Gemmatimonas sp.: one gene and its partner. The protein of the gene in region 1 interacts with the protein of each later gene in a pairwise test. Links are inferred from orthologs where the notes say so. Each region holds a gene or a part of one and is shown in the gene's direction. Other genes may lie near its edges.

Evidence for each region. Proteins that work in one complex are often made in the same cells at the same time.
Region 2: the proteins of secA (region 1) and secG interact in binary tests that used the Escherichia coli proteins (3 or more experiments, as listed by UniProt). The link is inferred for Gemmatimonas sp. from one-to-one orthologs.

The regions. Positions count from the first base shown.
Region 1 is NZ_JANPLK010000004.1:11,566-18,155, forward strand. What follows is about bases 477-4,388. They hold secA (preprotein translocase subunit SecA), read left to right. Parts: upstream 477-861; coding sequence 862-4,188; downstream 4,189-4,388. Other genes in these bases: nadD (nicotinate (nicotinamide) nucleotide adenylyltransferase), read left to right, coding at 477-813. Also shown: outer membrane protein assembly factor BamD, read left to right, coding at 1-155; more of nadD, read left to right, coding at 175-476; RMP10_RS02190 (hypothetical protein), read left to right, coding at 4,424-5,164; RMP10_RS02195 (hypothetical protein), read left to right, coding at 5,175-6,491. UniProt on the Escherichia coli protein: Required for protein export, interacts with the SecYEG preprotein conducting channel.
Region 2 is NZ_JANPLK010000017.1:94,209-99,812, forward strand. The notes cover bases 1,026-3,951. They hold secG (preprotein translocase subunit SecG), read left to right. Parts: upstream 1,026-2,261; coding sequence 2,262-2,642; downstream 2,643-3,951. Other genes in these bases: RMP10_RS05650 (phosphoglycerate kinase), read left to right, coding at 1,026-1,319; tpiA (triose-phosphate isomerase), read left to right, coding at 1,369-2,124; carA (glutamine-hydrolyzing carbamoyl-phosphate synthase small subunit), read left to right, coding at 2,650-3,762; RMP10_RS05670 (HU family DNA-binding protein), read left to right, coding at 3,884-3,951. In the rest of the region: more of RMP10_RS05650, read left to right, coding at 123-1,025; more of RMP10_RS05670, read left to right, coding at 3,952-4,228; RMP10_RS05675 (MoaD/ThiS family protein), read left to right, coding at 4,354-4,596; RMP10_RS05680 (molybdenum cofactor biosynthesis protein MoaE), read left to right, coding at 4,593-5,042; GTP 3',8-cyclase MoaA, read left to right, coding at 5,039-5,604. UniProt on the Escherichia coli protein: Subunit of the protein translocation channel SecYEG. Overexpression of some hybrid proteins has been thought to jam the protein secretion apparatus resulting in cell death; while this may be true it also results in FtsH-mediated degradation of SecY.

The DNA.
Region 1 (6,590 bases):
GTACCGCCATGTGGCGCGCGTACCCAGGTGATCCGTTAGTCAAGGCCTCCTGCGGCGCCCAGCCCGCCGATTCGGCCACCGCCGCCAAGGCGCCGCCTCCGGCGGTCATGTCGCCAGTCGCCTACGCACGCCCAGGTCCGGTGCGTCGCGGATGACCCGCACGGCCTGACGTCGATGCGCATCGGCATCCTTGGCGGAAGTTTTGATCCGCCGCATGTCGGCCACCTCCTGGTGGCGCAGGATGCCCTCGACGAGCTCGCGCTCGATCGTCTGCTCGTCGTGCCGGCGGCCCAACAGCCGCTCAAGGGCGGGAACCAGACGCCCACCGCGCACCGGCTGGCGATGGTTGAGGCCTGCTTCGGCGGGATCCCGCGCATCGAGGTCGACCCCATCGAAATCGATCGGGGCGGGTTATCTTTCATGGTTGACACCGTGGAGTCTCTGCGCCGACGTTGGCCGTCGGCGATGCTTCACCTGCTGGTCGGCGATGACGTGGTCTCCACGTTGCCGCGTTGGCGCGAGGTGACTCGGTTGTTGTCGATGGTGCAGCTGGTTGTGCTGCACCGCGCCGACCGAGGTCACGATGTCGCCGCGCTCGCCGGCCCGCTGGCAAGCATCGGAGCATCGACGGCACGACGACTGGCGACGCGACGCGTCGACCTGTCATCAACCGAAATCAGGGCACGGGTACGGGACGGGCGCTCCATTCGGGGCTTCGTTCCGGACCCCGTGGCGACGTACATAGCGACCACCGGACTGTATCTCGAGAATTCCCGGGAGTTGTCGACTGCGGAGGGCCCAGCGCGCGCCTGATGGCGAACGGGGACTTCGCGGTCGCGACGCCCTTGCCATGAGGTTCGTATGCTGAAGGGCTTGATTGGACGTGTGTTCGGCACACGTCATGAACGTGAGCGGAAGCGGGTGCAGCCGGTGCTGTCCGAGATCCATGAGATCGAAGCGCGCCTCGCCTCGTTGTCCGACGAAGAGATCCAAGGGCAGACCGCCAAGTTCCGCGGCATGCTGGCCGAACGCACCGGACCGATCGAACAGCGGATCGCCGAACTCAAGGCCGCCAAGCACGATTCCGCCGATGCGGCGGATCGTGAACGCATCGATCTCGAACTGCAGGGTGCCGATGGTCGCGGCGGCGTGGAAGGCGAGCTGCGCACGGCCATCGCCGACGTGCTCGACGAGCTGCTCCCGGAGGCCTTCGCCACCGTGCGTGAGGCCTGCCGGCGACTCAAAGGCTCTACCGTTCTGGTGACGGGCAACGAGATCACGTGGGACATGGTGCCGTACGATGTCCAGCTGATTGGTGGTATTCAGCTGCACCTCGGCCGCATTGCCGAAATGGCGACCGGCGAAGGCAAGACGCTCGTCGCCACGCTCCCGATGTATCTCAATGCGCTGCCGGGACGCGGCGCACATCTCGTGACGGTGAACAACTATCTCGCCCGTCGCGATTCGCAGTGGATGGGGCACCTGTATCGGTGGCTGGGACTTACGGTCGGCTGCCTCGACGACACCGAGCCGGGTACGTACGAGCGTCGCGCGGTGTACGGCTGCGACATTGCGTACGGTACCAACAACGAGTTCGGCTTCGACTACTTGCGCGACAACATGGTGGTCTCGCTTGAGCAGCGCGTGCAGCGCACGCACATCTTCGCGATCATCGACGAAGTGGACTCGATCCTCATCGATGAAGCGCGGACGCCGCTCATTATCTCGGGCCCGGTGGGCAACGAGAGCGACGGGCGCTATGCGGAGTTCAACACCGCGGTCGAGCGTCTCGTGCGTCGCCAGTCCGAGCTGGTGAACACGCTCGTCGGAGAAGGCGAGCGCGCGCTCGAGACGAAGGACGAGCAGGACGCCGCGCTCAAGCTCTACAAGGCGCAGCTTGGCGGCCCGAAGAACAAGCGGCTCGTGAAGGCGCTGCAGGAATCCGGTGTGAAGCAGCTCGTACAGCGCATGGAGCTCGACATCATTTCGGACAAGAAGCTCCCGATGAGCAAGCGGACGTATCGAGAGATCGAGGACGACCTGCTCTACGTGCTCGATGAGAGGGGGCACACCGTGCACCTGACCGAGCAGGGGCTCGACTATCTGTCGCCCGAGGCGCACGACCAGTTTGTGCTCCCCGACATCTCGCTCATGATCGGCAAGCTCGATCGCGATCATGACATCTCCGCCACGGAACGCCTCGAGCAGCGCAACGCGATCGAGCGCGAGTACGCGCTCAAGAGCGAGCGGTTGAACATCATCCATCAGCTGCTGCGCGCGCATGCCCTGTACGAGCGTGACGTAAACTACGTCGTGCAAGAAGCGCAGGTGCTCATCGTTGATGAGTTCACCGGCCGTACCATGCCCGGTCGCCGGTGGAGCGAGGGGCTGCACCAGGCCGTCGAAGCCAAGGAGCGCGTGCAGGTCAAGGGCGAGACGCAGACGCTCGCCACGATCACGATTCAGAACTACTTCCGCATGTACGAGAAGCTGGCCGGCATGACTGGTACGGCCGAAACGGAAGAGAACGAGTTCCACGAGATCTACGGTCTGTCGGTGTCGGTGATTCCGACCAACAGGCCGATCGCGCGCGATGATCGCCAGGACTACGTCTACAAAACGCGTCGCGAGAAGTACAACGCGATCGTCGACGAAACGAAGCGACTCCACGAGCTCGGGTATCCCGTGCTGGTCGGAACGGCCAGCGTCGAAGCATCCGAAACGCTGGCGCGACTGTTCGCGCGCGCCGGGCTCAAACACAACGTGTTGAACGCGAAGTATCACCAGCGCGAGGCCGAGATCGTGGCGGGCGCGGGTCATGCGGGCGCGATCACGATCGCGACGAACATGGCCGGTCGCGGCACCGACATCAAACTCGGCGCCGGAGTCACTGAGGCGAAGGCTTCGACTGTCACCGATCCCGATGGCAAGGAGCTTGAGATCTCGGAGACCGGGGGATTGCATATCATCGGCTCCGAACGTCATGAATCACGACGTATTGATCGCCAGCTTCGTGGGCGGTCCGGCCGACAGGGCGACCCCGGCGCGTCGCAGTTCTTTCTGTCCCTCGAAGACGACCTGATGCGGCTCTTCGGGTCCGACCGGATTGCTAAACTGATGGATCGTATGGGCGCGCAGGATGGCGAAGTGCTCGCGCATCCGTTGATCTCGCGTTCCATCGAACAGGCACAGAAGCGCGTCGAACTGCAGAACTTCCAGTCGCGCAAGCGGCTGCTCGAGTACGACGACGTGATGAATCAGCAGCGCGAGGTGATCTACTCGCTGCGTGCCTTCGCGCTCGAGGGCGGTGAAGAGCTCAAGGGCGAGGCGCTCAAGATGATCGACCGCGGTGTGCAGCGTCGCGTCGAGCAGGCGCTGGCCACCTTCGACAAGCAGGAAGATTGGGACTTCGAGTATGTGCAGCAGGATCTCCTGATGCATTACATGCTCCAGGTGTCGGCCTTTGCCGAAGGCGCGCGTGCGGGCTCGGTGGAGGAGGCGCAGGCGATTGCCGTCGAGGCCGGGCGCGCGGCATTCGACCAGAAGCTCGATAGCCTGAACGCCGTCACCGACGAGAGCGGGCAGGGTTTCGCCGATCGTCTCCTCTCGCTCGTCACGCTCAACGTGATCGACGAGAAGTGGAAGGATCATCTCTATGATCTCGACCAGTTGCGCGCGTCGATTCACTATCGGTCGTGGGGCCAGAAGGACCCGCTCGTCGAGTACAAGCAGGATGCCTACACGATGTTCGAAGATCTCATGCACGATCTCGCGAACACGTTCACCGAACGCTTCCTCAAGGCGCAGTTGGTGTTCGAGCCGTCGCCGATGGAGAGTTTCGAGTCGGCACCGCCGATGGACGAATTCCCGCGGCAGGATACGCGTCCGACCAAGCGGTACAATGCTCTCGGCATTCTGGAGGACATCCCCGCCGAGGAACTCGAGCTCGTGGATGCGATCGACGAGGAGCTCGACGTTGATTTCGACGAGTCGACGGACGAAGGCATGGCGGAGCCGGCGCGGCCGATCGCGCGCGGTACCCCTGCCGTGGTCGGCGCCGGACCGGTGCGGTCTCTCGAGGTGGGTGGGGGAGCACTACCGCCAGGCTGGGAATCGACGCCGCGGAACAACGCCTGTCCCTGTGGCTCCGGGAAGAAGTTCAAGAAGTGCCACGGAGTGAATCTCTAGACGCTGCACGCCGGGTTGGGCCATCCTGACGCAGCCGCTGACAGGCTGCTGACGGCTAGGGCGCATCGTGGGGCAACCCACGAGCGGGCCCGGCCCGGCGCGACAGAGCGGAGAGGCAGGAGGGGTCGCGTCGGGTAGGCCGCCGGGGGGACCGGAGTCGGACGGCCAGGGCTGGTGGAACCCGAACCGGGAACATCTGGTATATTTACGGAATCCCCTTCCGTGAGCGCCTCCAATGCGTATGAGGTCTTTCTGCGGCCTATTGGCCGTACTTGCTCCCGCTCTGCCGTTGTCGGCACAATCCACCGGCGGCGACGGCTTCTTGTTCTCGCCACCGCATGCGACATGGTCTATTCGCGGCGGCTTCTCTCGGGCGAGCGCCTCCAGCGACGTGTTCTCCTTCGTCACCGATCGGCTTACCGTCGATCGCGGCGACTTCAGCGGTCTCTCGCTCGCGACCGATCTGGCCTTTCGTGTTCATTCGCGAGTCGACCTGCTGCTCGGCACCGGCATCAACACGCGCGTGAAGCGCTCCGAGGATCGCGACTTCATCGGCACCGATGATTTGCCGATCGAACAGCGCACGACGTTCCGGCGCATTCCGATCACGGCGGGGCTGAAACTGCATCTGCGTCCTGAAGGGCGCAGCATCAGCAAGTTGGCGTGGGTGCCCAGCAAGTTGTCACCGTACCTCGCGGCAGGTGGTGGGATGATGTACTACCTGTTCAAACAGGACGGGGAGTTCGTGGATTACCAGACGCTTGACGTATTCCGTACAGCGCTTAAGTCCACCGACGTGTCGGCCATGGCCTTCGGTTCCGTCGGGACGACGTATTCGTTGACGCCGCACATCGGGCTCAATGCGGAGTTGCGCTACGAGCATGCGCGTGGCGCGCTCAGCTCCGATTTTCGGGATTTCTCGCCGATCGATCTGTCCGGTGTCGGCCTGACCGCCGGCCTTCTCTTCCGCTTCTGAGGACGACCTCATGACTTCGATCCAACACGTTGGTGCACTGCGCACGGCGCGCGTCACGGCGATCGCATCGATGCTCGGCGCCGGAGTACTGTCGGCGCAGTCAGTCGCGGGGCAATCCGTTGACCCGCGGTTTCAGCCTTGGATGGGCTGCTGGACGCCGTCGGCGCAGTCGATAGGGTCTGGCGTTGGACAGACACCAAAGCCACCCTCCATGGCCTGCGTCGTGCCCTCGGCGACGATCGCCGGAAGCGTCGACCTCGTGGTATTCGACAGCGCTAACGTCGCGACGCGAGCCGCCGTGCCGCTTCCCGGTACGCGCATGCCGAAGTCGATCGACGGCTGCACCGGCACCGAGACGGCGACGTGGATGCCGGATGAGCGTCGACTTCTCATGCAGGCGGAGCTGTCCTGCGGTCGAGGCGCCAAGCGGCTCGAGACGGGATTGATGACGATGTCGTCGGCTGGTGAGTGGATGCAGGTGCAGCATCTCGACGTCGGCGGAAATTCTGCGACCTCGGTGATGACGCTGCGCTACGTCGTCGATTCCCTCGGCGAGTGGGCGCGCCTCGGCGCCAGTTCGGCCCCGTCCACGCCGTCGCTACGTCTTGCGGTCGGCGCCCCGTTACTCAACAGCGACGTGCTCGCGGTGGCGAAGCGTGCGCCGGCCGCTTTGACGGAAGCGTGGCTGACCGAAACACGGCAACAGTTCTCGGTGAACGGCAAGGAACTCGTGCGGTTGGCGGACGGAGGCATGCCGCCGCGCGTCATCGACCTCATGATCGCGATTTCCAATCCCGAAACGTTCGCCGTTCGCACACCCAGTGCAGATCGCAGTCGGCCCATGGCGGGGGATGTCCTCACCGGGGGGATCTCGAGCTCACGTCTGCGTGGCGGGTGCCGCCGGATGGATGATTTTTGTTACGGCCCTGGTGGTCTGGGTGCGTGGGGTCTCGGCTGGCAGTATGGCTTGAGCCCGTTCGACCCGTATAGCCTCCGATACGGCTACGGCGGACTCTACAGCCCGTATGGATTCGGCAACGGCTATTACCCGGGCAACACGCCGGTCATCATCGTGAATCGGGGTGACTCGGATCCGTCCGCCCGTGTGAATCTGGGGCGTGCGGTCCGCGGTGCCGGATACACGCGCGCGAACTCGGGCGGTTCGTCGTCTCCGGCTCCATCAAGCATCTTCGGGGGTAGTAGCCAGTCCGGCAGCAGCGGGGCTGGCAGCAGCGGCCCGAGCGGCAGCGGCACGGGTGCGGGAAGTAGCTCCGGTGGGGGTGACGCGGGTCGGACGGCGAAGCCGCGGGGCAGTGGCGGGAACTGATCGCTCGATGGGGCTAGGCATGGTCGAGTGAGGTTCAAGGGCGGGCAATCCTGATGGAATGCCCGCCCTTTTTTTGCTGCTCTGTCACATAATTGGTCA
Region 2 (5,604 bases), on another replicon or contig:
GCACGCGCTCGTTCGTTCAACCTGTTCGCGTGTTCGTTCACGAGCCCCGGTGCCTGCGTGCCGGGGCTCGTGCGTTGCTGGGCCGTTCGCTCGCGACATCACTTCCGTCGTAATTTCCCGCCATGACGACTCGCACCATTCGCGATCTCTCCGCTGCCGACCTTGCTGGCAAGCGCGCCCTCGTGCGCGTCGACTTCAACGTGCCGCTCGACGAGGCCGGTGCGGTCAGCGACGACACGCGTATCACAGCCGCGCTGCCCACGATTACGACGCTGCTCGATCAGGGCGCGAAGGTCGTGCTGCTGGCGCACTTCGGACGGCCGAAGGGAGCGCCCGAGGCCAAATATTCGTTGGCGCCGATTGCTGCTCGCTTGACGCGGTTGCTGCCGCGCCCCGTGCACTTCCTAGGCGAGACGGTCGGCGCCACTGCCGTGGCGGCCACGCATGCGCTTCCCAACGGGGAAGTGCTCTTGCTCGAGAACACGCGTTTCCTCGCCGGTGAAGAGCAGAACGATGACGCGCTCTCGCAGCAGCTTGCCGAGTTGGGTGATCTGTACGTGAACGACGCGTTCGGTGCGGCGCATCGCGCGCATGCCAGCACCGCCGGCGTGGCGAAATACTGCCGGCCGGCCGTCGCGGGATTGCTGATGGAAACCGAACTCGCGTATCTGGGCGGCGCGCTCGCGGCTCCCGCGCGTCCATTCGTGGCCATTCTCGGCGGATCCAAGATTTCGGGTAAGATCGACGTCGTGGAAGCCCTCCTGCCCAAGGTCGATCACCTGCTGATCGGCGGAGCGATGGCGTGTACCTTCTTTCGCGCGATGGGCTGCGAAACCGGCAACTCGCTGGTGGAGCCCGATCGACTCGAGATGGCGAAGGACCTGCTGGCACGCGCTGGACACAAGCTGGTGCTTCCGGTCGATGCCGTGATCGCGCCGTCGATGGACGCGGGAAGCGCCGCGCGCGTGGTCGGTCGCGAGTCTATTCCAGCCGGCGAGGCCATGTTCGACATCGGCCCGGCCAGCGTGGAGCAGTACCGCACCTTGATCGAGTCGGCGCGCACCGTGCTGTGGAACGGACCGATGGGCGTATTCGAAAAGCCACCGTTTGACGCAGGCACCTTCGCGGTGGCGCGGGCGATGGCGGTGGCCACCGATCATGGTGCCACCACGATCATCGGTGGCGGCGACTCCGCCGCGGCGGTGGCGGAGGCTGGACTCGAGTCGAAGATGTCGCATGTGTCGACCGGCGGCGGCGCCTCGCTTGAGTTCCTCGAAGGGAAGGAGCTTCCCGGCGTTTCCGCGCTCGATCGTCGCTGATCGTCGATCTGCGTTCCGTACTCACCACCTCACCGGTCACGTCCTGCCCATGCATCACAAGCCCGTCATCGCCGCCAACTGGAAGCTCAATCACGGCCCAACCGACGCGAAAGCGTTTCTCCAGCGCTTCCTCGCGCAGGCGCCGAAGATGAACGACCGCACGCTGATCTTCTTTCCATCGGCCCTCACGGTGACGACGGTCGCGGATGGATTGCGTGAACGACCGGACATCTGGGTCGGCGTGCAGAACGTGCACTCGGAAGCGCAGGGCGCGTTCACTGGTGAGAACTCGGTGCTCATGGCGCGCGACGTCGGCGCCCGTGTGGTGCTGGTCGGTCACTCCGAGCGTCGGCACGTGTTCGGCGAATCGGACGAGATGACGACGAAGAAGATGGCGTTGATCTGCCAGGCCCGTCTCGTGCCCATGCTCTGTGTCGGTGAAACGCTGGACGAGCGGGAGGCCGGGGCTACGGCGTCGGTGGTCGAGCGGCAGCTGACGGCTGGCCTGGCCGAGCTGGACGACAGTCAGGCGGCAGGAATCATGCTCGCCTATGAGCCCGTGTGGGCCATCGGCACGGGTCGTACCGCCACACCTGAGGACGCCAGCGCTATTCACAGCGTGCTCCGCGCCGCCCTCGGCAGCCGACTCGGAGAGAAGGCGGCGGCCGGCGTTCCAATTCTGTACGGCGGGTCGGTCAACCGCGGGAACGCGGCCACGTTGCTGGCGGCCCCCGACGTCGATGGGCTGCTCGTAGGCGGCGCATCGCTCGACGCCGACAGCTGGGCGAGCATCGTCCGCAGCTGAGTCCTGCCCGGTACCCCATCCAACCCGTCGCAACTGTTGGGTGGGGAAGGACTTGCCTCGACACATCCCCTCAGCCATGTTTGAAGACTGGCGCGGCTTTCGCGCACTCTGAACGCACTCGATTCCGGCTTCGTGATATGTACACGTTCCTGCTGACTCTGCTCATTCTCGACGCGATCATTCTCGCGATCGCCGTGCTCCTTCAGTCCGGTAAGGGCGGTGGGTTGGCGGCGAGCTTCGGCGGGGCCAGCTCGTCGTCTGACTCCGTGATCGGTACGCGTCAGGCGGGCAACCTGCTCACGAAGGCAAGCTGGTGGTGTGGCGGTGTGTTCCTCGGCCTCGCGTTCATCCTCCAGATCATGTCCTCGCGTGGCACAGCGCCCAAGTCGGTGCTCGACAAGCTGGCAACACCCACAGCGCCGTCGTCCGCCCCCGCCGGTGGCGCTGCTCCCGCCGCGCCGCTGACGCAACAGCCCGCCGCTCCGGCCGCGCCGACGGCACCCGCCAAGCAGCCGTAACCGACGCGTGAGCACGTTGCCTCCCAAGGGGTTCCTCCTCCTCGAGGACGGAACCCTTTTTCTCGGCCGACTCGTCGGACCGACTGCGCCGACTGTGGCGGAAGTCGTCTTCACAACCAATATGACCGGCTACCAGGAAGTCTTCACGGACCCCTCGTATCGCGGACAGACGGTCGTGCTCACGGCTCCGCAGATCGGCAATTACGGCGTGAATACCGAAGATCCCGAATCGGCGAAACCGCAGGTTGCTGGCGTCGTAGTTCGCGAGCTCTCACCGACCTACTCGAATTGGCGCGCCACCGGCGGTCTGCGCGAATGGCTCGAGGAGCATCAGGTGCCCGTGCTGACCGAGGTTGACACGCGACGCCTCACCAAGCATCTCCGCGCTGCCGGCGTCATGCGTGGCGTGATCGGGCTGGGTGAGACGCCCTCGCGTGAAGCGCTAGCGGTGCTTGAAGGCTGCCCGAGCATGGAAGGGCTCGATCTGGCGACCGTCGTGTCAACCCGTGAGGCGTACTCCTGGGGCAAGCCCGACGCGACGTATCACGTCGTGGCCTACGACTACGGGATCAAGCGGAATATCCTGCGCTTGTTTGAGGCGCATGATTGCCGCGTGACCGTCGTACCGTCGGACACGCCGGCAGACCGCGTGCTCGCGATGAACCCCGATGGGGTGTTCTTGTCCAACGGTCCCGGCGATCCGGACGCAGTGACCTATGCACCGGCCACCATTCGTGAGATCGCCGCGACCCAAACGCCGATGTTCGGCATTTGTCTCGGACATCAGCTGATCGGTTTGTCCTTCGGGGCGCGCACCGAGAAGATGCCGTTCGGACATCGGGGCGGAAACCAGCCGGTGAAGGATCTCGCGACAGGCAAGGTGCTGATCACGTCTCAGAACCATGGATTCGCTGTGGTCGGGTCGATCGAGGGGGTCGAGGGAGCGCCGGACCTTGCCATCACGCACATCAACCTCAACGATGGCACTGTCGAAGGGTTGCGTCATCGGACGCTACCGATCTTTGCGGTGCAGTACCATCCGGAGGCGGCGCCGGGACCACACGACGCGGTCCCATTGTTCGATCGGTTTCTCGAGGCCCTGAGAAATCGTCGGCAGTGAAGTGACCCAAACGCTTGACTGATAAGCACTAAGGTCCTACGTTCGCTTCCTTCGCTCGATCTTCGATGCGTGCCGGCTGCTCCCGAAACTGGGACGGCACGTCGACCCCTTGGTAGAGTCCATGACGAAAGCCGATCTGGTTGAGAACGTCACGGCGCGTATCGCGCGGACGGCCGGACCGACCATCTCTAAGAAGGATTGTGCGCGGGTGGTTGACGCGTTTCTTGATGCGATCAAGGAAGCCCTTCAAGAGCAGAAAAATATAGAAGTGCGTGGTTTCGGCACGTTCAAGATCAGGCAGCGCAAGACGCGGATGGCGCGCAACCCACGCACCGGCTCGCCGGTCGAGGTGTCAGCGCGTCCTGTCCCCGTGTTCAAGCCGAGCAAGGAACTGCGCGCCATGGTGGCCGGCGTGGACGAGAGCATGCTTGAGGACGAGGAAGGCGACGAGATGCACGAGGCGTAGTGCGGCCCTCGCGCTTGAGTTGCATCGTCTGGCAACGCCCCGCCGCGCGTTTCGCGAGCGGGGCGTCAGTGTATTGTGTCACTGACGGAACCGAACGCGGTACCGAAGGCTATCTTGTACACGACATGAGCATTCCCGTCCTTCTCTTCGCGTCGTACGCCGACGCCTTTGGCGCCCGCCGCCTCGAGGTACCTCTCGAGGCACCGTGTCAGGTGGCCGACCTCGTGCGTGTCATCCGCACCATGCCCGGCGGCGATCGTCTGCCGGCGGCGCCACTCGTTGCGGTGAATCGCACCTGGGTCCGCGAGGACGTCGCCGTGCAGGTCGGCGATGAGATCGCGCTGATTCCTCCGGTGGCGGGCGGATGACCATGGTCGAGAGCGGCGTCTTGCATGTGGCGATCGTGGCGGCGCCGATCGACGTGGGGGCGCTCCTGTCCCGTGCGCAGGCCCCAGGCGTTGGCGCCGTGTCGCTGTTCCTGGGTACGGTGCGCGACCTGAACGACGGGCGCCCGGTGAGCGGGATGGACTATGAGGCGTACGTGCCGATGGCCGAGTCCGAGCTGAGGGCGATCGCGGAGGAAACGTGTGCGCGTAGCGCGGGGTTGCGGCTCGTGGTCGAACACCGAGTGGGCGCACTCGAGATCGGCGAGGCCAGCGTTGCCATCGTCGCGGCGCACGCACACCGCGCGCAGGCGATGGACGCGGCCCGCGAGGTCATCGAGTCGCTGAAGCAGCGCGTGCCGATCTGGAAACGCGAGCACTATCTCAGCGGCGATCGTGAGTGGATCGATCCCACGAAGGTCCAGTCATGACGGCGCCGGTAAAGGGCGAGTCGCACGATCAGTTCGGTCGGAAGATCGAGTATCTGCGCATCTCCGTGACGGATCGCTGCAACTTCCGCTGCCAGTATTGCATGCCACTGGAAGGGCTCCCGTGGCTGCCGAAGGCAGAGATCCTGCGCTACGAGGAGATCGCCGAGGTGGTGCGACAGCTGGCGCCTATGGGGCTGCGACGGCTTCGCATTACCGGCGGCGAACCCACGATCCGACCGCAACTTGGCGACCTGGTGCGCATGTTGCGCGACATCCCCGGGATCGAGGATATCGCGCTCTCCACCAACGGCGTAAAGCTGCCGACCATGGCCGCTGAATTGGCCGCTGCCGGTCTCGATCGCGTGAACATCAGTGCGGACTCGCTGCGCCCCGATCGCGTGGTCAAGATCGCGCGTCGGGATTTGCATTTCGATCTCGTGGTCTCCGCGCGCGCGGCGCAGGCCGCCGGACTGGGCCCCATCAAGATCAACGTGGTCGTCATGCGCGGGATCAATGACGACGAAATCGCCGACTTCGCAGCGCTGACCCGGGACAATCCTTG